2 linked regions of the Armatimonas rosea genome follow. The protein of the gene in region 1 interacts with the protein of each later gene in a pairwise test. Links are inferred from orthologs where the notes say so. Each region holds a gene or a part of one and is shown on either strand. Other genes may lie near its edges.

The links.
Region 2: the proteins of ileS (region 1) and HNQ39_RS00360 interact in binary tests that used the Escherichia coli proteins (3 or more experiments, as listed by UniProt). The link is inferred for Armatimonas rosea from one-to-one orthologs.

The regions. Positions count from the first base shown.
Region 1 is NZ_JACHGW010000004.1:50,647-65,791, forward strand. What follows is about bases 7,284-10,601. They hold ileS (isoleucine--tRNA ligase), read right to left. Parts: upstream 10,289-10,601; coding sequence 7,484-10,288; downstream 7,284-7,483. Other genes in these bases: lspA (signal peptidase II), read right to left, coding at 7,284-7,474; HNQ39_RS19650 (LURP-one-related/scramblase family protein), read right to left, coding at 10,489-10,601. Also shown: HNQ39_RS19605 (phosphatase PAP2 family protein), read left to right, coding at 1-84; HNQ39_RS19610 (RbsD/FucU family protein), read left to right, coding at 88-540; HNQ39_RS19615 (ferritin-like domain-containing protein), read left to right, coding at 699-1,442; HNQ39_RS19620 (DUF1553 domain-containing protein), read right to left, coding at 1,430-4,291; HNQ39_RS19625 (RluA family pseudouridine synthase), read right to left, coding at 4,470-5,390; HNQ39_RS19630 (SUMF1/EgtB/PvdO family nonheme iron enzyme), read right to left, coding at 5,387-6,160; lgt (prolipoprotein diacylglyceryl transferase), read right to left, coding at 6,192-6,959; more of lspA, read right to left, coding at 6,959-7,283; more of HNQ39_RS19650, read right to left, coding at 10,602-11,076; HNQ39_RS19655 (alpha/beta hydrolase family protein), read right to left, coding at 11,073-14,102; HNQ39_RS19660 (riboflavin synthase), read left to right, coding at 14,163-14,846; HNQ39_RS19665 (Uma2 family endonuclease), read left to right, coding at 14,840-15,145. UniProt on the Escherichia coli protein: Catalyzes the attachment of isoleucine to tRNA(Ile). As IleRS can inadvertently accommodate and process structurally similar amino acids such as valine, to avoid such errors it has two additional distinct tRNA(Ile)-dependent editing activities.
Region 2 is NZ_JACHGW010000001.1:87,023-101,621, forward strand. What follows is about bases 11,828-14,599. They hold HNQ39_RS00360 (substrate-binding domain-containing protein), read left to right. Parts: upstream 11,828-12,586; coding sequence 12,587-13,612; downstream 13,613-14,599. Other genes in these bases: HNQ39_RS00355 (peptidylprolyl isomerase), read right to left, coding at 11,828-12,377; atpA (F0F1 ATP synthase subunit alpha), read right to left, coding at 13,665-14,599. In the rest of the region: HNQ39_RS00315 (hypothetical protein), read right to left, coding at 1-2,754; HNQ39_RS00320 (PulJ/GspJ family protein), read right to left, coding at 2,760-4,934; HNQ39_RS00325 (hypothetical protein), read right to left, coding at 4,957-6,990; HNQ39_RS00330 (type II secretion system protein), read right to left, coding at 7,124-8,035; HNQ39_RS00335 (Trm112 family protein), read left to right, coding at 8,154-8,345; aroQ (type II 3-dehydroquinate dehydratase), read left to right, coding at 8,364-8,831; HNQ39_RS00345 (BsuPI-related putative proteinase inhibitor), read right to left, coding at 8,892-9,716; mazG (nucleoside triphosphate pyrophosphohydrolase), read right to left, coding at 9,721-11,241; more of HNQ39_RS00355, read right to left, coding at 11,247-11,827. UniProt on the Escherichia coli protein: Part of the ABC transporter complex RbsABC involved in ribose import. Binds ribose. Also serves as the primary chemoreceptor for chemotaxis.

The sequences.
Region 1 (15,145 bases):
GCGGCGGTTCCCTGGCTCACGGCGTGCCTCACCGCCTACGAAAAGTACGAGCGACAGGTCGCTCTGCTGGAGTCTCGGGACTAGCCAATGCTCAGCACACGCCTCCTCCACCCCGAGATCCTCCGTGCCCTGGCGATGGCGGGCCACCGTGCGAAGGTGCTCATCACCGACGGTAACTACCCGCACAGCACGAAGTCCAACCCCGCCGCGACGCGGGTCTTTCTGAACCTCGCACCGGGAACGGTAAAGGTCACCGAGGTGCTCGCGGCCCTTACGAGTGTCATCCCCATTGAGAGTGCCGAGGTGATGCAGTCCGAAGATGGCACCGAGCCCCCGATCTGGTCGGGGTTTTGCGCCCTGCTCCCCGAGCTCGCCCTCACCGAGCGCCCCCTCCCCGCGTTCTATACCGCCGCCCTCGCCCCCGATGTCGCACTCCTGATCGCGACCGGCGAGCAGCAGCCCTACGCCAATCTCCTCCTCACCATCGGTGTCCTCTGGCCCGAGGACTCGGCCCACGACAAAGCCGCAATTGTAAAATAGCCCGTTTTTTTCGGGCAGTGCGAGGGGTTGAAAATCCCTCGCCTTCGTTCGCCCCACCGCTTGTAGGACATGCGCCCATTTTTTCGTCTTGCCTTGACAGCGCGTCTGTCTTTCGATAAACTTTGCAAAACAAAGTACTTTGATTAAGGCTGTTAAAAATGCAAGACTGGCTCGACTACTTCCAGGCACGACGTGCGACCCGCCCCCACTTTTCGTTTACGCCACCGGCGCTCTCTCGCATGACCGAGCAGGCGCTCGTGCACTCGCTGCGCCGCTTTGAGCTTGGGGAGTCCGGTGATGGCAACCGCCTCAAGGCGCATGCCGCCGCCCTTGGGGAGCCCGCCTATGAACAAGCGATCGCTCTCTTTATCCAGGAGGAGCAAGACCACGCACGGTGGCTTGGAGAGCTACTCGCGACCCTCAATGTCTCCCCGCTAACCTGGCACTGGAGCGATGCCCTCTTTGTTTGGTTGCGGCGGCGGATGGGGCTCAAGACGGAGCTCTGTGTGTTACTGGTAGCGGAGATGATCGCCAAGCGCTACTACGCCGCCCTCCGCGCTGGGATCCCCGACGAAGAGTGCCAGCGGCTCTTCGCGCAGATCTGTCTCGATGAGGAGGGGCATCTCGCGTTTCATACAGCCTACCTCACCGAGGCCTTTCGGCCATGGTCAGCCCCCGCGTGCCTCATGATCTGGCTCCTGTGGTGGGGCTTCTACCGGGCCGCCTGCCTTGCGGTCCTGCTCGACCACCGCGCCATCTTAAAAGCGACCGGTGTCTCTCCCGCGCGGTTCTGGAGCGATACGGGGCGCATCTTTGCCGGAATCTCGGGGCAGATCTTCGGGGGTGAGGGAGTGGCCGTCTGCACGGGCACTCCCCACCTACCGGAGCCTCAGTCGATATAGAGGAACTCGTTGGTCATCAGGAGCGCTTGGGCATAGCGCTCCCACTTGCTCAGAGGCACCGGGGGAGCGGGAGGCGGCCCGCCAAAGTCGCGTTCGGCGCGCCAGGCCTGGCGCTTGGCCCCCGTGAGGGTGACCGCAGGTGCCCAGGCAAACCCGTCGGTGTTCTCGTTGGTGCGGCAGTCCACCACAAAATCGAGCGTGTCGCCCCGCTTGACCTCGACCGCGGTGAGCTTTGTCTCCGCCTGGCTCTTCTGGGCGATCCACTCCCCCAGCACGCCGTTGCGCGAGTGCACAATCCGCCCCCGCACCCCATCACCCACGGCTCCAGGGTGGTTGAGGGTCCCACTCACATTCACCGTGCCCTCGAGCGGGCTCACCCAGCGGCGGATCACCTGGTGCTTCGGGTCGCCGGGGTGTCCGCCCTCGCGGCTCAGGAACACCCAGCCATCGACAGGGTCCGGGAGCTTTGTCCCCACTCGCCACTGGCCGTCGATAAAGGCCTTGAACTCATGAAACGCCGCGGTCCGTCCTTGGGCATCATCGACCAGCCCCCAGCCGTAGCGCCATGCTCCACCACTCTGCGAGTCCGCCTTGAGCGCGGCCTTGTCGGGGGCGATGAGATACGAAAGCGCCAGATCCAGCTCCGCCTTGGTGGGAGTCCGGCCCAGGAGCCGCTTGTAGAGAACCACCACCTTCTCGGTCTCGTCCTTGCCCGTCACCGCGCTTGCCAAGGCGCGTGCCTGATCGGCGGCGAGCGGCGAGTTCATCAGGAAGAGCGCTTGCTGGGGCACGATGGTCTTGAAGCGCTGGGGGCTGCTCTGATCGGGCGTGGCAAAGTCCAGGGTCTTGAAGATTCCGGGGAGGTTCTGGCGCTCGATAAAGCCGTAGACCGCACGGCGCTTGGTGTAGCTTCCCGTCCAGAGCTCCTCACTCTTGCCGCCCACCTTACTCATGTCCAGCGTCCCTGCCGCCAAGAGCAGGCTATCGCGCAGCTGCTCCATCTCCAAGCGCCGCCGGTTCTGTCGCCCGTAGAGCCGGTTCTCTGGGTCTTTGAGAAACGCGGCCTCGGTGGCATCGCTGCTCTGCATCCAAGTCGCCGAGAGCAGGATCTTCTTATGGAGCTTCTTGAGGCTCCAGCCCTCTTCCATCAGGCTAGACGCTAGCCAGTCCAGCAGCTCCGGGTGGGTGGGTTTCTCCCCTTGACGTCCAAAGTCCGACGGCGTCCGTACGATCCCGGTGCCAAAGTGCAGGAGCCAGATACGGTTTGCGATCACACGGGCAGTGAGGGGGTTGTTCTTGTCCGTGATCGCTTTGGCGAGCTCCAGCCTCCCCCCCGTGGGGAACTCGGGCTGGTTGTCCCCCGCGACACAAGTCAGGAAGTGGCGTGGGGCGGGATCGCCGGGACTGCCAGGATTTCCTCGCTTGAAGACCACGCCCGGCCGCGGGTTTCCCTCACGCAGGGCATGGGCAAACTCAGGCTTGGGGGGATAGCTCCCCTTGAGCGTCTCCATGGTCTTGTCAAGCTCCGCCAGCCGGTCTCTCTTGGCGGGATCGAACGACGGTAAGAGAGCCGTGCGCTGCGCGTCGTTGGGGAGCTCATTCTCCCGGAAGCCCTGGAGAGTTTTCTGTAGCTCCGGTGTCGCGGTCCCTGCCTTCACGGTCTCCCGCAGGCGCTTGACCTCGCTACGAAGGGTCGCCTCTCGCTCGTTCTTGGCCGCTTGGAACTTTCCATCGTGCTGCTCGTACGGTTCGCGGACCGCCTTGGGGGAGATCGCTGGCTCGTACTCGTCGCTAGAGGCAAAGATCGCGTAGAGCCCGTAGTAGTCCTTGGCGGGGATGGGATCGAACTTATGGTCGTGGCAGCGCGCACAGGCGACCGTCATGGCCTGCATCCCACGCATCGTCACATCAATCCGGTCGTCGATGATGTCGTGGAGGTTATTGATAAAGCGCCGCCCAAGGGTCAGATACCCCAGTGCCGCCAGATGATGCCGGTCGTCGCCCTGCACCAACCGGTCCGCCGCGAGCTGGTACTGCAAGAACTGATCGTAGGGCAGGTCCTCGTTGAACGACTGGATCAGCCAGTCACGGTAGGTGTAGGCATGGTAGTAGTTGCGGTCGTCGGTGAAGACATAGCCCTTGGTATCGGAGTACCGGGCGATATCCATCCAGAAGCGCGCCATCCGCTCCCCGTAGCGGGGCGATGCCAGGAGTCGGTCTACTGCCTGCCCCCAAGCATCGGGTGCCTTATCGGCCACGAAAGTGGCGATCTCATCGGCGCTGGGCGGCAGGCCCGTGAGCTCGTAGCTCGCCCGGCGCAAGAGGGTTCGTCGGTCGGCGTAGGCAGTGGGTTTCTGCTTCGCCCCTTCCAGCCGCGCAAGGACGAAGTTATCGATGCTGTTTCGCGGCCAGGCCTTAAGTACGACTGCCGGTGGCGTAGGCTTCTTGAGTGGCTCCAGCGACCAGAGCTTTCCGCCTACCATTCCCTTGAGCTCCGGCCAGGGTGCGCCGGCCTTGGCCCAGCCCTCGATCGCCGAGATCTTCTCCGGTGCGAGCACCGCGTTGCCCTGCGGCATGCGCGGCTTCCCCCCCTCGCCCTTGACACGTTTGACGATCTCCGCGGCCATAGCGGGCGTGACGGGAGCATCGAGCCGCAGGCCGCCGAGCGCGTTGTCCTTGCTATGACAACCGAGGCACGACGCCACAAAAGTCGGGCGGACCTGGGTCTCAAAGAGCTGGACGACCTCAGGGCTGGCGGGGGCGGGTTTGGCCTTGTCCTGGGAGAGTGCGGGCAGGAGCGCGGTCGCAGCCAGCCCCAGTGCGGCAAGAATTCCGGCAAGTCGTTGCATGCCAGGATTATACCGTTTTGTCCCGCGGTTAGGGGCGCTCCCGTTCACCCAGAGGGTACCCGGGAGCGTCAACGAGCCTGCGGCTGGGAAGGGCTTCACCCATAGGGCTCACTTATGGCCGAAGGCCTTTGCGGCGGAGCCTGCGACGCCCGTTGACGCCCCGCTCTAACCGGGGCGATCAGCTGGGATGGTTGCGGCGGTAGGCGGCGAGGATTCCGCGCATGTAGCCGGGAAGCGGTGCCTCAAACGAGAGCTCCTCGCCCGTGCGGGGGTGGGTGAACTCCAGCTTGCAGGCATGGAGCGCCTGGCCCTTGGTCTCGATATCGAGCTTGCGTAGGCCACCGTAGACCGAGTCACCCACAACCGGATAGCCCGCAAACTGGCAGTGGACACGAATCTGGTGCGTGCGCCCGGTCCGTAGCCGGCACTGGATCAGGGTCATCGGCCCCAGCCGCTCTAGCACATGGACCTCCGTGGCGGCATCCCGGCCCTCGCCGGGCTCGCTGATCGCCATCTTGTGCCGGTCGCCGGGGTGGCGGTCGATGGGCGCTTCGATCACGGCATCGTCGAAGTGGGGACTCCCCCAGACGAGGGCCACATAGGTCCGCTTGGCGCTCCGGTCCTGGATCTGCTCCTGGAGCTTGCGGTGCGCGACATCGTTCTTGGCGACCACGAGCAGGCCCGATGTGTCCTTGTCCAGTCGGTGGACTATTCCCGGACGCTCCTCCCCCCCGATCCCAGAGAGCTTCCCTTTGCAGTGAGCGAGTAGCGCATGCACGAGTGTCCCTGTGCGCGCGCCGGGCGCAGGATGCACCACCATTCCCTTGGCCTTGTTGACGACCAAGAGATCGTCGTCCTCGTAGACAATCGTCAGCGGAATCGCCTCAGGAACCAGCTCCGTGGGCTTGACCGGCGGCGGGGTCACGGCAATCGTGTCCCCGACTTGGGTCTTGTAGGAAACCTTAACCGCTTTCCCATTGACCAGCACCGCGCCCTCGTCGATCCAGCGCGCCGCCTGTGCCCGTGAGACCTCAGGAAGATGTGCGGCGAGAAACGCATCGAGTCGTCCCCCCGCTTCTGCAACCACTAACTCAATCATAATGCCCTTTCAAGAGGCGAATCCGGAAGAAATACCCCGCGAAATCCGAGGTTGGTAAAGGTCGAGTGCGGCAAGAATCGGCTACGATGGGCGCAGTGGAACCAGTCTTCCCCCGACGTATCCCAGGCCCCTCCCCGCGCGACACGGTGGGTGCCGTCCTCTGGCCCATGCGGGTTGCTTGCCTTGCAGTGCTGGTAGTATCCTGCCTCGTACCAGTCCTGGCACCACTCCCACACCAATCCTGCCATGTCTAAAACACCGTAGGGAGACGCCCCAGTGGGGTACGAACCAACAGGGACGGTTCCGTTGCCCCTTCCAAAGCCGTGCGTGCTAAAACGCAGCGCCGTGGGGATAAAGCTGTCCCCCCAAGGAAACCGCTGGCCTGTCTCACCACGCGCCGCTTTTTCCCACTGGGCCTCGGTTGGGAGCAGGAGCCCCGCCCAAGAGCAGTAGGCAAGCGCATCCCGGTGGTTGACCTTTACCATAGGGTGCCCTTCTTTCCCGTCCCACTTCCCCCCCCAACCGAACCCCCCAGGAGGCTTGGGCATCTCCCCAGGCTGGCTGGCTTGCGACGACTGAAAATTGGGATTCTCGCGCACAAACTCCTGGTACATCGCCACAGTCACCGGCGTTTTTCCGATCTGAAACTCCGCAAGCGTGATCGTTTGCCGAGGGGCCTGATCGTCACGGGTATCGTCCCCACGCAGAAACGCACCCGCCGGAATCGTAACCCGCTGGGCGTGGTACTCGTCGCGTGTTCGTGGCGGCACAAACCCGGTACCACGGCTCTTGGGCACTGGGTTACGCCCCCTTAAGTGCGTTCTTCTTTGCCAGCACCAGACCAAGCACGATGCCGACGAGCGAGACGAAGAGACTGGCCCACTGACCGGTCGAGAGGCCAGCCTTCACCGACTCCGTGCCAGACTGCTCGCGCCAGACCTCGACAATAAACCGCACGATGCCATAGAGGACCATGAAGGCGCAGATGATCTGCCCCCGGAACGTGCGGTGCTTCTCCAGCAAGACCAAGATACCAAACGCAATCGCGACTCCAATGGCTTCGTAGATCTGGGTGGGATGCACTCCGATAATCTGCGTGTGCTCGTCGGGGTAGAAGTTCATCTTCCAGGGCAGGTCGCACTTGTGGCCGTAGCAGCAGCCGTTGAGGAGGCAGCCGATACGCCCAAAGAACATCCCAATCGCCAGCGACGGTGCCGCGGTGTCGATGGCATCCCAGGGGTTCATGCCTTTTTTCTTGCAGACCAGGATGCCCACCAGGACGCCCCCGATCAGGCCGCCGAAGCTGGTCATTCCCCCCTGCCAGACCGCCCCAATACTCAGGAGATCACTCTTGTAGGTATCAAGATTCTGGAGGATATAGCCAAGCCGCCCGCCTAAGACGCCGCCAAAGAGGCCGGCCAGCGACGCGTCCCAGTAGTCCTCAGACTTGAGGCCGTAGCGCGGGGCGACACTCGCGGCGCGCCACGCGGCCATGAGGAAGGCGATCATCAGGAGCAGGCCCCACGAGCGCAGGGGGAAGCTCCCGATATGAAAAAGAACAGGAAGCATTAGCTCTCCTCCCCGACAGGAGCCGCAGGTGATGGTGTTGGCGTCGCCGTCGGCTCGCTCAGCAGGAAGCTACGCACGGCGAGGAGGCAGATTCCAATCGTGATAGCCATATCGGCGACATTGAAGATCGCAAAGTTGATAGCGCGAAAGTCGAGAAAGTCGGTTACGAGGCCCGTGCGGAGCCGATCAATGAGGTTGCCGAGCGCGCCACCTAGGGGCAGTGCCAACGCGATCCCACTGAAGCGATCTAGCCCGCCTTTTGCCCGCCGCTCCGTCACCACAATCCCCGCCATGATAATCACCGAAGCGAAGATGATGAGCCAGGTTTTCTTCTCCAGCATCGAGAAGGCGATCCCATCGTTCTGGACATGGGTCAGGTGAAAGACCCCCGGCCAGAGGGGCACGGTGGTGTGGAGGGGGATCTGTGCCTTGACAACCGCTTTAACGGCTTGATCGGCGACGGCAATAGCGCCTGCCAGGAGATAGAACCAGGCAGGCGCGAGGCGTTTTGGCATAACGCGTTATTATACCGTTCCGTCGGGCGTGATCGTTCCGCGGCGCACTAGCTCCCGAACGATGGCCGCCTGCGGGGCGGAGATCTCCGGAAACTCCGGGTCGCTGCCGACATCCTCCCGGATAAACCAGGAGCGCATGCACTTCTTGCCCGGAGCAGGTGAGACCGTCACCGAGAGCGCATCACCCGATGTCAGAGTGAGCTTGGCGACCATGAGGCACTCCGCCACAAGCGCATCGTCGCCCGCCAAGAGCGCCGCCAGGTTGGCATCCAGCGTCACCTCGGCGTGGGCCTCGGTGGACTTGGAGATCAGGCCCTCGGTCGATTCCTTGGCCTTGCGGGCGGCGGCCAGCGCCTCACGGAACGGCTCCAGCTTGAGGTTGAAGGCATCGCGCACGGCAAGAATCGCCTCGAAGCGTGCCTCAAGAGCAGCCTCCGCCGTGCCCGGCGTGGGCCAGTCGGCGAGGTGGACGCTCTCGGCCTTGCCTTCCCAGCTCGGCAGAAACTCCCAGGCTTCGTCGGCGGTGTGTACCAGCACCGGCGCGAGCATGGTGATCAGTGCCGTGGCGACTTCGAGCATCGCGGTCTGCGACGAGCGGCGCTTGGGGTCCTCGGGGAGGAGCGTGTAGAGGCGGTCCTTGAGGACATCCAAGTAGAAGCCCGAGAGCTCCGTGTTGCAGAAGCCGATCAGTGCCTGAGTCGCCTTGTAGAATGCGTACTCGTCGTAGGCCGCCGTCACGTCGGTCACCACACCCGAGAGCTTGGAGAGAATCCAGGCATCGAGTGGGTCAAGCGCATCGGCGGCGACACGGTCGGTGTCGGGGTTGAAGTCCGCGAGGTTGCCCAGGAGGAAGCGCAGGGTGTTGCGCAGCTTGCGGTAGCTATCGGCGAGCTGCTCCAGGATTCCCTTGCCCAGGCGCGTGTCCTCGGTGAAGTCGATCGAGCCCACCCAGAGCCGGAGCACGTCCGCGCCTAGCTCATCGATCACCCCGAGCGGGTCGACCGTGTTGCCCTTGGACTTGCTCATCTTGATCCCACGCTCATCGACCGTGAAGCCGTTGGTCACCACCGCCTTGTAGGGCGGTGTCCCCCGGAGCGCGGAGGCGATCATCAGCGATGAGTTAAACCACCCGCGGTGCTGGTCGCTGCCCTCCAGGTAGAGGTCCGCCGGCCAGCGCAGGCCGGGCCAGACACCGGAGTCCAGCACGGCAAAGCTGGTCGAGCCCGAGTCGAACCAGACATCCAGGACATCTTTCTCTTTCTCAAAGTCCTTGGCCGCGACCCCGTTGTAGGTGAAGCCTTCGGGCAAGATCGCCTCAGGAGCCGTGTTGTACCACCCCTCGACACCGTCCTTACGGATCACCGCGACGGCCGCATCGAACGCCACCTCGTCCATCACTGCCTCGCCGTTGGCATAGAACAGCGCGATGGGGACGCCCCAGTGGCGCTGGCGGGAGACTGTCCAGTCCGGCCGACCGGCGACCGCCGCCGTGATGCGGTTCTCCGCTTGCGCCGGGTACCACGCCACGTTCTTGATCCCATCGAGCGCTTTTTGGCGCAGCCCATCGTGCTCCACCGAGACAAACCACTGGACTGTCGCGCGGAACAAAAGCGGCTTGTAGGGCGCGCGCGGCGAGTGCGGGTAGCTGTGGGTGAAGTTGTAGCTCCCCAGCAGCGCCCCTACCTCGGCTAGGCGCTCCGGGATCGCCTTGTTGGCCTCATCGGTGCTCAGGCCCACAAACGGCCCTGCTTCGTCGGTGTAGCGCCCCCGGCCATCCACGGGCGAGAGCACCGGCAGGCCGTACTTCATTCCTGTGACATAGTCATCGGCACCGTGGCCGGGCGCGGTGTGGACGATACCGGTTCCGGTGTCGGTGGTGACATAGGTCGCCAGCACGCCCACAGAGTCTCGGTCCAGCTCAGGAAGCGGGTGACGGAAGCGTGCCCCTTCGAAGCTCGCGCCCTTGCGGGTCTCCAGCACCGTGACTGCGCCGAGATTACAGGCCGTCGCCGTGGCCTCCAGTAGCTCGCCCAAGAGCACCAGCTTGCCCGCGTTCTCGGTCTCCACCACGACATAGTCAAAGTCCGGGTGGAACGCCAGGGCTAGGTTGGCAGGGATGGTCCACGGAGTCGTGGTCCAGATCACGGCGCGCAGGCCCGGCTCGGCGAGGCTCTCAAAGCCCACATAGATCGCCGGGCTCACGTGGTCCTTGTACTCCGCCTCGGTGTTGGCGAGCGCGGTCTCGTTGGCGCTGTCCCAGAGCACGGGCTTGAGGCCGCGGTAGACATAGCCCTTGCGCGCCATCTCCAGAAACGTCTCGACGATCTTCGCCTCGAACGCGGGGGCCATGGTGAGGTAGGGATTGTCCCAGTCGCCACGGATTCCCAGGCGCTGAAACTGCGTCTTTTGTGTCGCCACCCACTCGGCGGCGTAGGTGCGGCAGCGTGCCCGGAGCGTGTCGGGGGTCCAGGACTCTTTCTTCTCCCGGAACTCCTTCATCACCTGCACCTCGATCGGCAGCCCATGGTTGTCCCAGCCCGGCACATAGGGCGACTGGTAGCCCGCCATGGTCTTGTAGCGGGTGACGATATCCTTGAGGGTTTTATTTAGCGCATGCCCAAGGTGGATATTGCCATTGGAGTACGGGGGGCCGTCGTGGAGCAAGAACTGCCCCTTCGGTGCGGGCTTGTCGAGCGATTTCTGGTAGAGGTCGAGTGACTTCCAGCGTGCCTGAAAGAGTGGCTCGCGGCTCGGGAGGTCGGCGCGCATCGGGAACTCCGTCTGCGGCAGGTTAAGTGTCTTTGAGTAGTCCATAGTCTTGAAATAACGAAACGGTCACGGGGTCGGCGGCGGAGACAAAACAACAGCGCCCCTGGAAGCAAACACCACGATTCGCCGAACCCTGGGACGAGCGACACTGCCCGTCCCGAACCGTGTGTTGCTCAGGAGCGCTGGATAATCTGGGCGATTCCGCCACAGCGAGAGAAGTACTGCATACGCTAGGGGCTATTATACTACCCCCGGCTACGTGCTGCCAACACCATGACCATCAGGCCCAGAAGCGCGAGTTTTTCTTCGTCGGGCGAGAGGTCCGCGTGCTTTTCCAGCTCGAACTTGCTCTCAAAGAGCGACGGCTTCTTCACCAGGCGCAGGACCTTGGTATCGCCGCGCTTGACTAGATAGGCGGGGTGAAAGAGAAAGGCGGTTGCGAGGCCAATGATAGGAATCTCCCCGACAACATGGTCGATCACCTTGATCCACGGGTTTTCTTCGTCGATGGCAAGGGTCGCGTTCTCCATTCCCACGGGGCGAATCTGGTAGTCGATGTTCCAGATCGACTTCCAGCCGTTACAGGTCACGGTTCCCAGCTCTTTGTTTGTCGCGGCTTCCACGAAGGTGTAGACCGGGGAGAGAGCGATCGCCTTGTTGGACTCAATATGATAGAGCGGCTCGGTCTGTCCGGAGTCGGTGAAGATCGTGATCTTCTCTTTCCAGGAGAACTTGCGCTTGAGATAGCACACGGTGTTGCCAGACGCATCCGTGACCGTGAGCTGGCTAAGAAGCGCAAGCAGCTTAAACGAAACTGTCAGAGGGTAGTTCATGGGGTCTTACTTTCCGGGCGGGTGTAGAAGGGGCGCAGATCACGGGCACCGCGCTCGGTGTACGGGACGCCGGTCTTCATCCAGTCGGGGCGGGGTGCGTTTAGGAGATAGTGGTCGAAGAACTCGGCCAGGTGGACGGTCCAGTGCTTCATCATGTCCCGGTTGGTCAGGCCGTGGCCCTCGCCGTTGTAGTTGAACATGAAGGCTTCCTTACCGAGGCGGCGCATGGCGGAGAAAAACTCGATTCCCTGGGTCCACGGCACCGCGCCATCGGCATCGTTGTGCATCGAGAGATACGGGGTCTGGACCTTATCCACCCAGAAGATCGGGGAGTTCTCGATGTACTTGAGCGGGTCGGTCCAGGGCGGCCCACCGATACGGCTCTGGGTGCGCTCGTACTGGAAGGCGCGGCTCATGCCACTCTCGTAGCGAATCCCGCCGTAGGCACTCACCATGTTGGAGACCGCCGCCCCCGCCTCGACCGCGCGGAAGAGGTTGGTTCGGGTGATCATGTAGGTGATCTCATAGGCGCCCCAGCTGTGTCCCTGAATCCCGATGCGCTTCTCGTCGATATAGCCACGCCGCAGCACTTCCTGCACCGCGGGCACGACACACTTCATCGCGGACTCGCCGGGGTAGCCCGTGCGGTAGGTGATATCGGGGCGCAGGACGATATAGCCGTTGCTGACATAGCGGCTAACATTGATATTGGTGCCAACTCCGGGACGGACATAGTTATGAAGCTGGTCGGCCATGCGCTCGTAGATATAGACCATCAGGGGGTACTTTTTATTGGGGTCGAAGTTGTCCGGGAGCGTGAGAACCGCCGGGAGCTTCTGCCCATCACCGGTGGTGTAGGTAATCAGATCGCTCTTGCCCCAGACAAAGTCTTTTTGCTGCGGGTTGGCATCGGTGATGCGCTCCGCCTGGGGAATCTTGGCCACGCTGGGCGCGAGCCAGAGATCGGGGAACTGGTCGAAGCGCTCGCGGGTGAAGAGCACGGTCTCGGCATCGCGCGCCTTTGTCGGTGGCCCAAACGAGCAGTCGTCCATCAGGAGCTTGCTGGGGCGCCCACTTCGGAGCGAAGGGAGCTGCCAGTAGCCCTCGGCCCGGCTGGCGAGGTCGTTGACGGTGAAGAGGATGGGCTTGTCGGTGGGAACGGCGGGCTTCTCGGGATCAAACCCAACACGGCTCATGCGGAAGACAAGCCCTGCTTTTCGACCACCGGTTACTTGACGCGCGTCGCCATTCTCCGGGTTCACCTCCCAGAGATCGAACTTATCGTAGACCAGGATCGACTTATCGCCCTCGGTCCAACCTGCCGACCCGTACGGCGGAGGCGGGGCCGGATGGTCGTCGTCTTCGTCCCAGAGCGCCTGCGGAACCTTCTCGCCCAGATTGACGACCTTCTCGCTGTTCACCCCCCGGCAGAGCCAGGTTCGCCGCGCTTGGTCCCACCAGACAAGATACTTCTCGGTCGGCGAGAGCAGCACCGCGCCCCCAGCCTTGGTGAGCACTTTCTTGCGCTCCCCAGACTCGATATCCACGAGGTAGACATCGTCGTAGCTCTGGTCCCACGACGTCAGCTGCTGGTAGGGCTTGGCATCCCGCCCGAGTGTCCAGCGCTTGGTCTCATCGCCCACAAACACGGTCGGTAGGTCTGGCCCCGAGAGCACGGTGAGCTTCTTACTCTTCAAGCTCAGCAGTGCCGGGTAGCTGGGGCGTGCCCCCGCGCGGAGCTTCTGCATGGTCTGGAGCAGGCCGTCCCCCGACGACCAGATATCCACGGCCAGCGGCTCGACCGGGTCCTTGGGCTTCGGCGCGGGCTTTGGTGCCAGCGAGAGGCTCAAGCGGCTCCCGTCCTTGGAGAACCGCGCGCTGCTACCGTCGGCGAGCTGCCAGCCCGCAGGCACACCGGGCGACCTCTCGGTCAGCAGCTCCGTGGCCTTGCCCTCCCCCACTCGCCAGTGCCAGAGGCTACTTACTCGTTCGCGCACCGGAGCGGGAGGGATCGTCGGAGCCGCCGCGGGCGGCTGTGGCGCAGGTGCGCCGGTTGAGGCGGGCGTCGGTGCGGCGGCGGCAGGAGCCTTTGGCGTTCGGACAAAGACCAGCTGCTCCCCGGCATCGTCCCAGGCGATCCCCCGCAGCTCCGACGGCCCTGCGCTCACCGCCACATCGCCGACCTTGCCCAGCTCTCGGACAAAGAGCCCGTCTTTGGTGTCGTCTTTGCTATCCACCGAGTAGGCCAGCCGGGTACCCGCCTTGTTCCATACAAACTCAACCACGTCTGAAATGGTTGTGCTCTGCCCCGTACTTAGATCCCGCACCGTCAGCTCCGCACCTGTCGGCTGATTCGGTGCGCCGCCCGCCGGCCCGTCTGCCCCTCCTGGGAGCGGAGCACCTTGAGGTCGTCGCCCTTGTCGCCCCGCGGGCGGCTGATCTTTGCCCCCCCCGCCCCCACCTGTGGGGGCGGGGGGGGCGGCTTTCTCCAGCTGGTAGGCCAGCCAGCGGCTCCCCTCGCTCGCCAGAGTAAATCGCCGGACTTTCTCAATCGTCTCGGTCTTGCCCGTGGTCAGGTCTAGAATGCCCAGCGCCGACGGAAGGGGCGGTTTCTTTTCTTTACGTGCCTTCTCGCTCTCGGCAAACGGCGCGCCGATCGTGAAGATCACAAAGCGGCTGTCGGGGGTGAGCTGGGGCGCACGGCCACGGGGGATCTTGTACTCGGTCGGGCTGTTGGTGCTCCGAATAAAGAGCGTCCCATCGCCCTCTGTCGGTGCGATGACGTAGGCCGCCCACTTGCCATCACGCGAGAGCTGCGGGAGCTGGATACTCTTCCAGAGCTCGTAGTCGTAGTGCTGAAGCGGACGCTTTGTTGCAACCGGGGTAGTGGAGGCCGGCTGGAGCTGGTTGATCGTCCCCCCGCCGTTCACCCGCGCCGGGAGCGGCTGCTGGGCGTAGGCGGCGGAGAGAAAGAGAAGCGAGCAGGAGAGCGCAAGTGACAGACGGGAAACACGTGACGGAGCCATGGCGCATTATACGGAAAGGCCCTCACCGACGACAACCCCGCTGGCGCGGTACAATAAACCATGTTTACAGGAATCGTAGAGGCAGTGGGAAAAGTGGTCGCGCTGGACTCGGGGCGAGACTCGGTGCGGCTGACCGCGGCAGCGGGGCGTGTGGCCGAGGATGTCGCGATCGGAGACTCCGTGGCGATCAACGGGGTCTGCCTGACGGTCGTGGAGATCGCGGCCCCACAGCTCACCTTCGAGGCGGTCTACGAGACCCTGCGCCGCACGACACTGGGCTCACTCCGGGTCGGCGATCCCGTGAACCTAGAGCGCGCCCTCAAGGCCGACGGGCGCTTTGGCGGCCATATTGTCCAGGGGCATATCGACGGCACCGGCCGCATCGCCTCGATTCGCCCGGTCGGGGATTCCTGGTTTGTCTATATTGAGGCGTCCCGCGAGCTCCTGCGCTATGTCGTCACCAAGGGAAGCATCTGTGTCGATGGCATCTCGCTCACGGTGATGGACGCCGACGATAAAGCCTTCTCGCTCTCGATCATTCCCCACACCTGGGACAACACGACCCTCAAGGACCGGCGGGCGGGCGACCAAGTGAACCTGGAGACCGATATTGTGGGTAAGTATGTGGAGAAGCTCATGGGCGGCTGGGCTCCGGGCGGCGGGCGTGGTGTGACCATGGACCTGCTGGCACGGAGCGGCTACATCGAGCCCCAGCCCGAGCCTGAGGCATCGCGACGATGGTAGAGTCCTCTGAGAAGCTCCAGTTTGAGACCTTTGAAGCCTTCCACGACTGGGCACTCCAGCACGAAGCCCGCGCCGAGTGGGTTGCGGGGAAGTTGATCGTGCTCACAAATCACCAGGGAGAAAGCCTCGTGTCGGTTCGTCGCATCCATCAAAAGCTACAGCTCTTCCTCTCACGTTTACTCGTCTCCTGGCTCGAAGAAAACGCACTTGGGGGTGAGGTGCTCGGCCCTGAGTTTGCGGTTCGCCTCTCGTCACGCCCCTCGGGTAGGGAGCCCGATGTTTTTTACGTGAGCCCGGAA
Region 2 (14,599 bases), on another replicon or contig:
GCCCCACTTCTCCAGCCACGCTCCCTGGTCCCCCACCTCAGCCGGCATGTTCTCGGTGATCGCGCCAAAGAGCGTGATGCGGATATCCATGGGCTGGCCGTAGAACGGGAAGCGCGGATCGATTCGCCCTCGGGTGACGCCCTGTGCCAGGAGGTTATCCCCCGGACGGCGGTAGAGAGGTTGCCCGGTCGAGTCAAGGCTGATGTAGTTCTCGTAGGTATCGTTGGGATCGGGGTTGAACCACGGCCCGGGGATGATAAAGAACGAGCCTTCCTGAGCATAGATCAGGGCCTCGACTCGGATGTCCGCCGGCGCAATCCCCGCCCGAGAGAGTCGATAGTCGGTCTGGTTGGGAACGCCCGCATTCGCGTCCACCGAGAGGTTCAACAAGTTGTCGATCCCAAACTTGGGCACCTGAGCGTAGGGCACGGTCTGATCGGGGTAGAGCAGCGCAGGGTTATTGCCAGCGTCCTTCAGATCAAAGACATGGTCGAAGTAGATCCCGGGCTCGGTGCTGGTCGGGCCGCCCATCGCCAGCGTGGTCAGGCTGGGATTGGCGTTGGGCCAAGCCATATCAATCGGGAAGCGGAAGAACCCAAAGGGAGCCGCGAGGCTCGGATCGGCGTTTACCGCAAGCCGCATCGCCGTGGCCCCATCCACACCCGCCGCCGAGTGGCGCAGGTAGAGCTGGGGAATGTAGCTAGGCGCAAGCCGCCCCACGGGGTTGGGCATTCCATTGGGCAGGTAGGTCTGAACCGGTGCCTGATTCAGGCGCATGGCAAAGGTCGGGGAGGCCGGGTTTAAGAAGATCGCACGGGCATCCGAGCCAGATGCCTCGGGACCAGCCGCGTTGTCGCCAGGGTTGAAGAACTGGGTGGTGTTGAGCACGACATAGTTCTTCGCCAGGAGCGCAATCGACGACTTCCCACGCACGAACTCTTCGGTCGCGGGGACCGAACCATCGGGGATATTGTCCTTGAGGAGGTTTCCATCAATGTAGATATTGCCGCCCGAGACCACGGTCAGGTGCCGGATGTAGTAGCGCAAGGTCTGAGGATCCAGGCCGCCGACCGTTCCGCGGATACGGACATTGCCCTCGGCATAGACCACGTACTCACCCTGCCAGACACCAGGCTGGATCTGCTGGGCCGGATAGCCCTCCAGCTTGCGAACACTGGCGGGAAGCCCTGCACTAGGAATATCGGCAGCAGCCTCTGCTGTGCCATTTCCCAGGCCGGAGTAGCGGATCACGGTGGACTGGTTAATTCGGCGACCGGTGTTGTCACGCAAGAACGAGCGGTTCACACTGCTGGCGGAGCGCTGGATAATCATGGCGCGCGGCGTCAGGGTGATCACGACGGCCGGGGGGACGTAGCGGTTGTCGCCGTTCCACCACGTGCGATCGACACCCACCCAGTTGGAGCGCGGCGAGTAGGCACCGATCAGGCTATCGGAGGCGTTCTGCATGTCCTCGCGGTTGTCGAGGTAGAGGCCCGCGCCCCAGCCGATCCGCCCCGCTTGGGTGGTCCCCAGGCCGGCGATCGTATTGCCCGCAACGTACCGGGCATCGATAGGCTCGGAGTCTCGGGTGAGAGCACGGTAGCGGGTGAGACCGTTATCGCCGATGCTCTGGTCGATCAGCGGCGCGGTGGTCCGTGCGACCCGGCGGAGCGGGTCGGTAGTCTGAGGCGCATGGTCGCGGACGAGACCTTGGTAGGAGTTGAACACTCCGTTGCTCGCCACCACACTGGCATTGGTAAACGCACCTCCCAGCTCCGTTAGCAAGACCTGAGAGTTATTGGCGGGAATGTTTAGGCTCGACGAGACCGTCAGCGCATCGCCACGCTGTCCATCGAGGAGCAAGCGGTTTACCCCAAAGAAGGTAAGAGCGGCATTGGAGTGGATCGGGCCATGGTAGACCGACTCAATCTGTCGTGCGGTCGGTGCGCTGGTATCGCGCCCTCCCGAGATAAAGTTGGAGTCCAGCACCTTGCTCGCGGAGCCCAGCGCGGCCACGACCGAGCGGTTGTCTTTATTAGTGATATGGCGCAGGAACTCAACCGTCCCGATCTGCTTGTAGGCCACCTGCTCGCGGCGTGCGCCCTTGCCCTCAGAGCTGGCGAAGGTGGTGGGATCGCTTGGATCGACAATTCCCACCCGGCCAATGGAGAGTAGCTTCAGGAAGCGGTTGGTTGCGGAGCGATCCGGCGCTGCTGTCGCGCGGCTATCGGGCTTGTAGACGATCTTGACCAGCGCGCGCCCCCCGAGGTTGCCCGCGCCCGGGGTTCGTCCCCCGAAGTCCACACGGGAGTAACCACAAGGCTCAGGGTTGAGTGGGGTGCCATTGGAGGCACTACAGGGACGGAGCCAGTCGTAGTCAGGATCGCTAGGACGAAGCGGCTCGGCATTGCGGATGCCATCCCCATCGCTATCTTGGTCGTCGTAGGCCTGCCCCGTTAAAGCTATGTTGGTATCATCCGGGTCGGCGACAAAGGGCACAGGGCGCCAGTCGGCCCCCTCGGGCGACTTGGTCAGCTCATCGTCGAGGTACTTGATCCCTGCCTCGGCGAGCTTATCTGCCGCAACACCCTTCGACGAGGTGCTGGTCGCCCGCATGTTGTTGACGATCAAGGCGATAAAGAGCCCCCCCAGAAAGAGCAACAGGAACAGGACAATAATCGCGACCGTGAGCGACTGTGCCGCCCGGTTTCGTCGCCGTGGGCGTCCCGGAGAAGGAATGGGTTGATTTGTCATCGTCGTCACCGTATCGTGTTCCCTATGCGAACCTTGTCCGTCAGGTTGATCGAGGTCCCCTGGTGGGTATTGGAGTCGTAGACCAGCGCCCCGACATTGACCGTCAGCAGGTCGCGGGTGGCGTAGTCCACCTTCACCACATCCGGCTCAGGCGCGATAATCGCCTTGTCGCCAAGGACCCTCCCCTGTGCATCCACGGGCTTGCCATTGTCTGCCCCGCCACTACGACGCGCGTAGTTGTTCTGCCAGAGGTAGGTCACCTGAACCTCACGCTCCGCCACGGCGGCGGGGTCGGTGAAGGAGCGGGCAGGGAGCCCAGGGCCACCGGGGTTGTCAAACCGCAGGAAGGCAGTCGGTAGTGTCCCATTGATGCGGGTGTCCTGGTCCAGCAGGTAGGTGCGCTGTCCCACGATCGGTGTCCAGCGCTTGCGCACACTGTTGGCAGGATCGGTGATCAGGGTTGCCTTCTTCACCACACTGGTCAGCGCTCCGGGCGCACGGTAGTAGGTCACGTTTCCAAGACCACTGCTACCCGCCGTCACGCTCATGTCCGGGCCAACCACACTCTCACTGCCCGCCGCGAGCATCAGCCCACCACCGGGCTGAAGACCGCCCGCCCCCACATTGCCAAAGACCACCAGCGGCGAAGTATACGTTCCTGCCTGGGTCGTGAGCAGCGGTGTCGTCAGCGCGATGTCCGAGCCATCCGCACGGAAGTAGCGCAGCGTGGAGTCGTCGAGGAGGTTGATCTCTCCCCAACCCTGGTTCGATGGCGTGTTCACGTCGGAGTCCGCATCGGGGAAGCGCGTGTTGAGGCGATAGAGCGTCTCCACCAGCTCACCCGGGTTGGCATCGGGGAAGCCTCCCGGCACCATGGAGCGAACGGTCCCATTGGCGAGGCGGATCAGCGGCACGCCGGTGTTGTCTCCCGCCAGCGGCGCAAAGCCTGTCTTGATGGTCCCACGCTCCATGTTGAGCAGGAAGGTCAGGTTGGGAGTCTTGACAAAGATCTCATTGGTGCTGGTGATACGGGCGCAGTAGAGCACTGCGTCCGACGTGGCAAGCACCCCACCGGTCGCCGCCGTGTCCAGGTGCACATGCGGTGTGGTCGTGCCATCGGGGAGCAGCTCCGAGTCGACCGTCACGCGCAGTGCACCGTAGTCCGAGCTCCCCACCCGGCTCGCGGCCCGGTAGAAGGTCACCGAGCTCGGCAGGCTCCAGTGGCCCTGCTGCGACGAGTAGATGGTCGGGACGGCGTTGGGGACCTCGGCGGCGGCGGCGGTCATAAAGCCGGGGGTCGCGTTGTCGCCGGTCACCGCGCCAGGTGCGAACGAGACCAGAGGCCGGAACGGCGTGGTTAGCACGAGATCGCCCGTGTCGTCCTTGACCCAGTTCACCACATCCTGATTCGGACCATCCACCACCGCAGACGCAATCGCCTTCCAGTTGGCAGCATAGCTCACCCCGTTCGATGCCAGGTTCGGGTTGTAGAAAAAGTTAGGATCGTTGAAGCCGCCCGCATCAGGCAGCATGCTGTTGTAGTTAGCTTGGTTGATCAGCTTCGGGTCGGTCGGATCGAACTCAACACGGTAGAGGACAAAGGGATTGTGACGGCCATCGGCGGAGAACTGTGCGACACGGCGCTGGTAGACATTCTCGTAGGGACGGGTGTTGTCCTTGAGGCCGATAAAGTAGCGCACGATCCGCGTCCCCGGCGCGAGCGGGAAGCGCACATCGGAGCCCCCGATCGTATCGCCCGTGGTCGGGTCCTTGGTGCCGCCCGAGGGCAGGTGGCCCGACGGGATAAAGTCCACCTTGCTGAAGAGCACGGGAGCGGGGAAGACCTGCACACCCCCCGCCCAGTTGTAGCCATAGGGCGTGGTCGCCGCTCCCCCCACCCCGATATTGACCGCAAACTTCAGGGGGAACATCACCGGGGTCGTGGTGTTGTCAAAGACAAACACGGCCTGGGACAGCTCACGAGAGATCTGGTGAAGACCATTGCGCGCCTGGGTCTGTGCCTGCACCTGGTTCTGCGCCTTGCGGGTCAGGTTGAAGCCCTGGATGATGGGGACAAAGAGCAACCCCAGCAAGATTCCGGTGATGGCGATCACCACCAGAAGCTCGGTCATGGTAAAGCCGCGCTGAACCCGGATAAGTTTTGCTAAATTTCGCTGCATCGGTCTTAGTCTTTCGCTCAGTCTACTGGAGAACGCCCTGTGTCAAGTAGGTATCCAGATCCTGAATCCGCCACGGAGCGTTGCGCTCCAGCCCATCTTTCCAGATCACACGGCTCTTGGCAGTCGCGCCCTTGATGTCGGTGGCCACTCGCCAGTTGGCATGCGTACCGTCCCAGCCCAGAGGCTTCAGGAACTTGGTGACATCCACCGACGCACTGATAACACGGCGCTCGTTGGCGGCGTTCAGCTGAACATTGGGAGTGTCGATCGCAAGCTGAACCGCCGCGCTTCGTCGCCAAGAACCGTTTGTTAGTACTTGGAAGACAACGGTGACACCTTTGTTCAATTCGGTTCCGGCAAAGTTGAGCGCTCCCACCGCCGCGGCCCCAGAGCCCGCCGTGGTGCGCCAGAACAGGTCAGGGCGGTCCGGCGACGTTGTCAGGCCCGTTAGCGCGTCCAAGGTCCAGTTCGACGGCATCGCCGTGACCTCGCGGTAGGTGGCCATGGCCTTGCTTAGCGCCGCGCCCCACTCGCCCTCCGCCTTGTAGAGAATGCGAATCGGCGTCCCCAGAGCCACACGGTTGGTATTGATGTAGAGCGTCCCCGTGGCGTACGAGCCGGTCTTGGGATCGGTGTTGACCCAGTAGTCTTGGTTTACCTGAGCAGGATCGCCCGCCTGGAGCAAGCCGTAGTCGCCAGGGCGTCCACTGGCACCGGGGTTTAGGATCGCGCCCGTGTCGAGGCGGACGATCATAATATCGGTGTTCTTGCTCGCATCGGTATCACCTGCGGGGAAGATTCCCTCGTAGAAGGTGTTGTCCGGGTTGATGTAGTCCAGCGACTTGATGCGGGTGAGCGTCGTCCGTAGCGGCACCTCGCCGTAGGCACCGATCGCCACTGCAGGAACATCGCGGTCGTCGTGGATGATGTGCCAGTCTAGAACCGCATAGTCCATGTAGGCCTTGAAGGGGTCCTGGCCGTTGTTGGCAAAGCGGGCACCCACCGGGTTGAAGGCGACAATGCCAGGGTTGGCGACACTACTCTTGCCGCTCGCCGCATCCAGGTTGTTGGAGACGAGCTGGTACTGATAAGGATCTTCCGGGTCCCAGGCCGCGCCGGCTGCCAGACGCGTAAACTCGCGGGTGACCACCTCGCTGCCCGACTGAATGGCATCATCGGCCGCAAAGGTCGTAGCGGGATCCAAGGTATTGTAGCTCAGGTGCGACGGATCACAGAGGCGAATCCAGACCGCTTGGGTGCTCGCGGGCACCACAAAGCGATCCGTCACCGCAACCGCATTGTCGTAGGGGTCGTCGTCGTGGTCGTTGACCAGCTTAATGAAGCGCACCGTAAAGACGCGGTCACGGCTCGACGGGTAGAACAGCATCCAGGCACCGCCGTTGGCATCCTCGTTCTCGTCCACCAAGCAGCTGGTCGGCCCGGTCAGGCGCGCCCGGTAGTAGTCGGAGAAGAAGAAGGGCTGGCCCGAGCTAGCCTGGTAGTAGGGATCGCGTGCGATAAAGGCAGGAGCGACATTGAGCGGGGCGCTACGGATCGACAGAAACAAGTTGTAGTAGAGCGAGTCCGCCGCGGTCGCCGGGGCGTTGGCGGGGTTGCCGACAAGAGCGTCCATGTAGATCGGCCCGAGCTTGGCCATGTAGATCGAGCCCGAGGTGGTCGCGGTGGGGGTCGGCAGCCCGATCTTCACCGGTTCGCCGACAATAAAGCGGAACTTGTTGACATCGCTGTAGTAGGGGCTCGCAGGGTCACCCGTGAGGTCATCGGGATCTTCGTCTACGACGAACGAGCGCACCATGCTCCCGGAGTTGCCCGAGAAGTAGGAGTAGGCGATGGCATCGGGCAGGTTGGCGGCCTCGTTCTGAGCCTTCTCCAGCAAGCCATGCCCCACACGCGTCCCACGCATGCGGCTCTCGCTATTGCGCAAAAACGTGAAGCCCAGCGGAAAGACCCGGATGACCGAAAAGACTCCGATCAGCAGGATGACCAGAACCACCAGAACCTCTACCAGGGAGGTGGCTCGCCGACATTGCTTCATTGTTCTATCCATCGCTGCTCTCGTTTTCATCGCTGCGCTTTTGCTCTTTATGGAGTTGGGAGAGCCTGCCGCGGGTGCGTACAGGCTCCTCTTCGACCGCTGCCTGAGGGAGATTGTTCCCCTCCGCAAGACACTAGTTGGTAAGCTGCCAGAACTGGGAGTCCCCCGCGGGATTGGCCGGCAGCGGGCTGAGCTTGCGCACATCCAGCACCTTGGCCGTGCCACTCTGGAAGAGAACCAGGATCTTGCCCTTCGGCACATGGTGGGTTGTCATGGTCACGACCGTGTCGGCGGGGGGACGAGCCCACAGGAGCTGGCGCTGGTAGAGCTGCAGGTTCGCCGGCGAGAGGCTATCCAGGGTGGTGTTGTCCACCACGGGCATCCAGAGCCGGGAGTAGCGTGCCACCAGGGTGTTGTTGTCGATCGTGTTGTTGTTGATATTGGTAATCAGAGGGCTGGCATCGAAGGCATCGTAGGCGTAGAAGGGAATCTGCTGTGCGCCCAGCCCAAGCGCGGCGGTCCGCGGGACGTAGAAAGTCGGGCCCGCCGGGTTTAGCAGGCTGATGCGGCTCGCCAGACCAACCTTGCCCGTCACACTGGGAGTCGCCACGACGTTGTTTCGAGACTGGAAGGTATCCAGATCACGGATGTACTCGGGGTAGAGCGACTTGGTGAAGATCTTGCGGGCGTTGCGCGAGGCGACATACTCCGGGTCGGTGCTCCGGTAGCGCCCGGTCACCAGCGCCGCGGTCTCCTTCATGGTGTAGAAGTCAGAGCAGCTCGGATCGGGGAGGCCGTTGGTGCGGCAGATCGCCGGGCCAAAGAGAAACTCGGGGTACTCCCGGTTGTCGAGCTCATAGGCAGAGATCGCCTGGTGAATCTTCTGGAGGTTCGACATCGTGGCTCCACGACGTGCGCTCTCCTGCACGGTCCCGGCAACCGGGAAGAGAATGGCCGCAAGAATCGCGATAATCGCGATCACGACAAGCAGCTCAATCAAGGTAAAGGCCGCACGATAGTTGCGAACTCGCAGATTGGATGTCATAACTTCTATCCTCTAAATCTTCAACGCAGACTCACCGTCGGCCTGCTCGGGGCATTATACTATTGACTGGGTTGACGATGCAACCGGGGGACATGTTCCCTATCTGGTACAATTTACTATGAATCTCTCGCCTGAGCTTCTAAACCTGCTTCGCTGTCCCCTCTGCCATCCCCCCTCCCCCCTGAGCCCTGTGGCAGAGGGGACGGTCTTGCGCTGCGCCGCAGGGCATTCCTTCCCGCTCACCGAGGGATTCCCAGATCTACGGCCCGACGATCTCAAGGCCCCGGCACCCGCCGCGCAACAAAAATAAATCTCTCAAGGAAAAACTATGCAACTCACTCCCTCTGGTAGCCTCCGTGTCTTGCTCCTCAATGGCCCTAATCTCAATCTCCTCGGGCAGAGAGAGCCGGACATCTATGGAACCATGACCTTTGAGGAGCTTAACAAACGGATCCGGGACTACGCTAAAGAGATCGGCATCGAGCTCAAGTCCCTGCAGAGTAACCACGAAGGGGCGCTCATCGACGCGATCCACGAGGCCGCGGACTGGGCCGATGCGATTGTCATCAACCCTGGTGCCTACACCCACTACTCCTACGCCATCGCCGATGCCCTCAAGGCCGTGCGCCTCCCCGCGATCGAGGTACATCTCTCCAATATCCACGCCCGCGACGAGTTTCGGCGAACCTCGGTGGTGGCCCCGGCCACCGTGGGGCAGATCGCAGGCTTCGGGGCGATGTCGTACCTGCTCGCTCTACAAGCGGCGAAAGCCATCGTCCAGCAAGGCCGGGAGTGACGAAAAAAAATCACCCCGTGGGGAATGATCCTCACGGGGTGATTTTTTTTGTGACAGAGTCTAGAGAATAGTCAGAGCTCCGACTGCCTCGGCACTCTTCTGGGTCGCAGGGGTCGGAAGATACCCTACCAAGTCGTAGGTGCCCGCCGGAGTTCCTGGTGGCACGGTCCAGGACTCCGTGAAGACTTTCTTCTCCCCAGGTGCCAGGCTAAGGCGTGTAAACGACTGGATAAACGAGCGCCCCCGAGAGTACTGCCAGATCGTCAGCGCACCTTCCCGGTAGCGTGCGTTGGGCTCCGGGCGGCGGCGCACCTCAAGATCGTACTGGTTGCCTGTGGGGAAAGTGAGCACCGCTGGCTGGTCGCCGGTGTTGGTGACAGTGTAGGTCAGACGAACGCTCTCCCCGACACGGGCAGTGCGGCGGTCGGTTTGTAGGGTTGCTTGCAACTGAGGACCTCTTCCTTTCGGGGTGCCGGGCGGGCTGGGAACACCAGGGTCGCCGCCCTGCCCACGCTCGGCGAGATAGACCTGGGTAGACACCGCCTCGCGAAACGGCAGGTGCACCAGCTCGATCTCATACGTTCCCTCCGGAACTCGCCTACCGCTATCGTCGCGGCGGTCCCAGAGCTCTTTGTGCTCGCGCCACTGGCCGGGCGCGAGGCGAATCTCCGTGCTCGGGGGGGCGGGCTTGTTTCGGGACCAAGTCCAGACCACCTTGCGAGTGCGACTGTCTCGGACCGTGATCTCGTACTCACGCCGCACCCCTATCTGGTAGGTGACCAGGGACGGGCTCCCGTTGGTGAGGCGCACGGTAAGCTCCACCGCACGCTGGGGAGGGTACTGCGACCGGTCGGTGACAATATTCTGGGTCAATCCACGCTGCATAGGTCTATTCTCCTCGCTGTGCACGCTTGGCTGCCTGCCAGAGCGCCGCTTGCTCGGCCAGAGTGAGCTCCGAGACCGAGCGGCCCTGCGCGTGGGCAGCTTCCTCTATAAAACGCCAGCGACCGGAGAAACGTGACACCCCCACCCGGAGTGCCTCCTCGGCATCGACTCCCATCTTTCGCCCCACATTGACTAGGGTAAATAAGACATCCCCCAGCTCGTCGGAGATTCCCTGCGTGCGCCCCGCAGCCAGCTCGGCGCGGAGCTCCGCCAGCTCCTCCTCAACCTTGACAAAGACCTGGTCCACATCGGGCCACTCAAAGCCGACCTTGACCACGCGCTTGCTGGTCTCCAGCGCCTGCGAGAGCGCCGGGAGGCTGGTCGGAATCCCGTCGAGCACCGAGGGTAGCTTAGGGGCCTTCCCCTTCTCTTGCTTCTCCTGGGCCTTGATTGCGTTCCACTGTGCCAAGACCGCGTCGGAGTCGCGTGCGCTCGCATCGCCAAAGACATGCGGGTGGCGACGGATCAGCTTCTCGCAGAGGACGGCGCAGATATCGAGCGCATCGAAGTCCGCACTCTCCCGTGCGATCTGGGCATGGAGCACTACTTGGAGCAAGAGATCGCCCAGCTCCTCGCAGAGTGCCTCTAGGTCCTCCTGGTCGATCGCCTCCGCCACCTCGTAGGCCTCTTCGATTACGTAGCGGCGCAGGCTGGTGTGGGTCTGCTTTAGGTCCCAGGGACAGCCGCCCTCAGGGTCGCGCAGGCGGGCGACAACCTCCAGGAGCGTATCGAAGTCGGCGCGGCGCTGGTCGGCGGGGAGCTCTGGCACCCAGACCGTGGTGAGGTGATCGATGAGCTTCCGGTGGGCACTGCGGTCTAGCTCATAGAGGGGAAGAGTCGCGGTCTGCTCAAGGCCGGGAATACCACCACCGTGCACCACCGTGACCAAGAACTCGTCGGGATAGCCCGCGCGGCTCAGTGCGAGCTTGGCATTGCTAGCCGCGGCCTGGCTGTGCACCTGGTAGAGCAGGAGCGGGCCGCCCGTGCGGAGCGCGGCGGGCGGGGCAGCAGCCTCCGGGTCGAGCAGAAGCGCGTCGATCACGTGGAGATCGCCCGTCACCGCCTCGCCGATGGCCTCCAGGCAGGCGTCCACAAACGACGGTGCCCCGATCACTTGGGTCTCCACCCCGAGCCGCTTGGTCTCGGCCAAGAGGCGGGCAATCGTGGTCTCTCCTACCAGGGGGTGCCCCGGGACGGCATAGACCAGGCTCCCCTGGGCCGCATGTGCACGGAGCACCCGTGCGACAATAGCATCGTAGGTATCGGAGAAGGACGCCCCCGCCTCGTACTCATCGTCGAGGGGCGTCACATCGCAGCCCGCCAGCGCTGAGGCGAGCGGCTCGCTATGGAGAACCGGGTGACGCTCGGTGCGGACAAGCACGGGTAGCCCGCCGGTCAGTAAGGAAAAAGCCCGGGGAGGGAGCGCTTCCGCACTCCCCGGCCCCAGGCCAACAAGATAGAGCATCCGGTCTACTTGGGTGCCGCAGCGCCCGGCTTGCCCGCAGGAGCTCCCGCGCCACCGGCAGGAGCTGGTGCCATGCCCCCCGCCGCTGTCAGCCCACCCGGTGCGGCCGGTGCAGCAGGCGGGGTTACCGGAGGCTTGTCCAGACCGGCGTCTTGTGCGCTCTGCTTCACGGCCTTCCAGATAGTCTCCTGGACCGGGCTGGAGGTCTCGACTGTCGCATCGAACTTCTTCTTGATGATCTCGTTGCGGATCTGGTTGAACTTAGGATCGCCCGTTGCCTGGAGCTGGAGGATCACCCGCTGGCGTGCGATCGGGGCGGCGGACTCAACCGGGACATTGTACTGAGGAAGCTTCTTGTCCACCTTGACCCAGGCCTTGGCGATCCCCCCCTGGATGGGCCAGTCCACCGGCCCGATCACGGTTCCGGGGGCAGCCTGCTGGATCTTGTCCTTGAGCGAGGGCGGCAGTGCAGAGTTTGCAAGCACCTGGAGGCCACCGCTCACCTTGAGCTGGGGGATGATATTGAGCTCGCGGGCGGCCTGCTCGGTGAAGTTCTTTGGATCGCTGAGCTTCTTCTGGGCCTCGGCGAACTGCGGGGTGTTGGCCCCGACAAGCACGAGGCGGAGCTGGACGCGCGCGGGGAGCCCGAACTCGTCCTTATGGTCGTTGTAGTACTGGGTCACTTTGTCGTTGCCAACATTGAGCTGCTTGATCAGCACCGCGACCTCAGCGAGCTCGGCGCGCAGGTTGTCCTTAAAGACCTCCGGTGTGGTCCCCTGCTTCTGGAGCTCCTCCTCGAAGGTCTTGCCCGGCTGGCTCTGCTCCAGCATGTCCTTGCGGTACATAAACGCCTTGTTGACATCGTCATCGGAAGGGACCACTCCCTGGGCCGCGGCCTCCGCAAGGATGATCTTGCGCCCGATCAGCTGCTCTAGCACCAGGCGCCCTGCTGGAACAGGAACCGCACCATTGGGCCCCGCGACTGCTAGAGTCTGCTCCAGAGCACTGATGTACTCGTCCTTGGTAATGACCTGTCCATTGACCTTAGCAAAGGGTTTTTCCCCACAGCCTGCTGTCAGCGCCGAGGCAACTGCCAGGGCTGAGAGACCACTCCATGAAATACGATTGAGGTTCAAGAAAGACACTCCATAATGAAAACTTTATACGCACCCCTATACGCTCCCAATCGGTTGGGTGTTCCCAATAACCGGGATTCGCTCGGGTTTTCGCGCAGATTTCCTGTAATTCTACCGTGGAGACTACCCACCTGCAATTTCAGCCAGAGAGGAAAGCCCCCCTAAAACGGCGAACCTAGGGCCACGGAAAGATTCCATAGGAGGATTTTATGCGTATTCTAACAACCCGCCGCTCGGCGCTCTTCTCTCTAGGCGCGGTGGCGCTGACACTTCTGGTGGGCTGCGACCAAAAGCCCGCGACAACGGGCGGGGACACTCCCGCGCCCGCGGGCGGCACCGCTCCGGCTCCCGCAGGGGGCAAGCTGACCCTCGCGGTGATCCCCAAGGGCATGACCCATGTCTTCTGGCAGTCGGTCAAGGCCGGTGCGGAGAAGGCCGGCGCGGAGCTGGGCGCGGAGATCAAGTGGGTCGGCGCACAAAAAGAGACCGACACCGCCGGACAGATCGGCGTGGTCGAGAACCAGATGACCGCCAAGGTCGATGGGATCGCGCTGGCACCTCTGGACAAGGCCGCGCTGGTTCCGGTGATCAAGAAGGCACACGAGGCCAAGGTTCCGCTGGTGATCTTCGACTCCGCAGCGGATGTCAGCGACGATCAATACGTGAGTTTTGTTGCCACCGACAACCGCGTGGGCGGCGAGATGGCCGCCAAGCAGATGGGCAAGATCTGCGGCGGTAAGGGCAAGGTGGTGCTGGTGCCCAACGCCGCCAACTCGGCCTCGACCATGGATCGTGAGGCGGGCTTTGAGGAGACCATTAAGAAGGAGTTCCCTGGCATGACCGTGATCCGCTCCAACTACGGTGAGTCGGACCGCAGCAAGTCGCTCAATGTCAGCCAGGATGTCCTCTCCGCCAACCCTGATGTGGTCGGGATCTTCGGCTCCTGCGAGCCCTGCGCGATCGGCGCTCTCAAGGCAGTCGAGGCCAAGGGGCTCAAGGGCAAGGTCAAGATCATCGGCTTTGACAACACCACCGAGATGGAAAAAGGCATCACCGAGGGAACCATCGACTCGGTCGTGATCCAGAACCCCGCCAAGATGGGCTATGAGTCGGTCAAGGCACTGATCGCCGCGAAAAAGGGCGAGAAGGTCGAGAAGAAGATCGATACGGGTGTTGTCCTCATGACCAAAGAGAACATGGACAAGGACGAGATGAAGGACTTCCGCGCGAAGTAACGCAATAAAAAAGCCCCCCGCTTCGGGTGAAGCGGGGGGCTTTTTTGTTTGGTTACGGTTTAAACGCGGCCTTGAACTCGCCTAGAGCGCGGTTGAGGTTGTCCTCGATGTCCTGAGAGAAGGTCTTGGTCTCGGCGATCTTCACCGGGACGTCGGGGTACTTGTCCGCGACATAGGCCAGGAACTCCTTCTCGAACTTGCGGACAGCGTCCACCGGCAGGTCGTCGAGGGCGCCCGAGGTGGCGGAGTAGATCGAGATGATCTGCCACTCGACACGCATAGGCGCGTACTGGTCCTGCTTCAGAAGCTCGACCAGGCGCTGGCCACGGTTGAGCTGCTGCTGGGTCGCTTTGTCCAGGTCCGAGGCGAACTGGGCGAAGGCCTGCACCTCACGGTACTGCGCCAGCTCCAGCTTGATGCGCCCGCCGACCTTCTTGTCCTTCATCGCCTTGATCTGCGCGGAGCCACCCACGCGGCTCACCGACACACCCACGTCGATAGCCGGGCGGACACCGGAGTTGAAGAGGTCGGTCTGAAGGAAGATCTGGCCATCGGTGATCGAGATCACGTTGGTCGGAATGTAGGCGGAGACGTCGCCGGCCTGGGTCTCGATGATCGGCAGAGCGGTCAGCGAGCCACCACCGCGCTCAGCGGAGAGCTTTGCTGCGCGCTCCAGCAGGCGGGAGTGCAGGTAGAAGACGTCGCCCGGGTACGCCTCGCGGCCCGGTGGGCGGCGCAGCAGAAGCGAGACCTGGCGGTAGGCCACGGCCTGCTTGGACAGGTCATCGTAGATGATCAGCGCGTGGCGGCCGGAGTCGCGGAAGTACTCGGCCATCGCACAGCCGGCGTAGGGTGCCAGGTACTGAAGGCTGGCGGGGTCCGACGCGGGCGCGGCGATCACGGTGGTGTACTCCATCGCGCCGTTGGCACGCAGGGCCTCCACCACCATACGGACGGTCGATGCCTTCTGTCCGATCGCAACGTAGA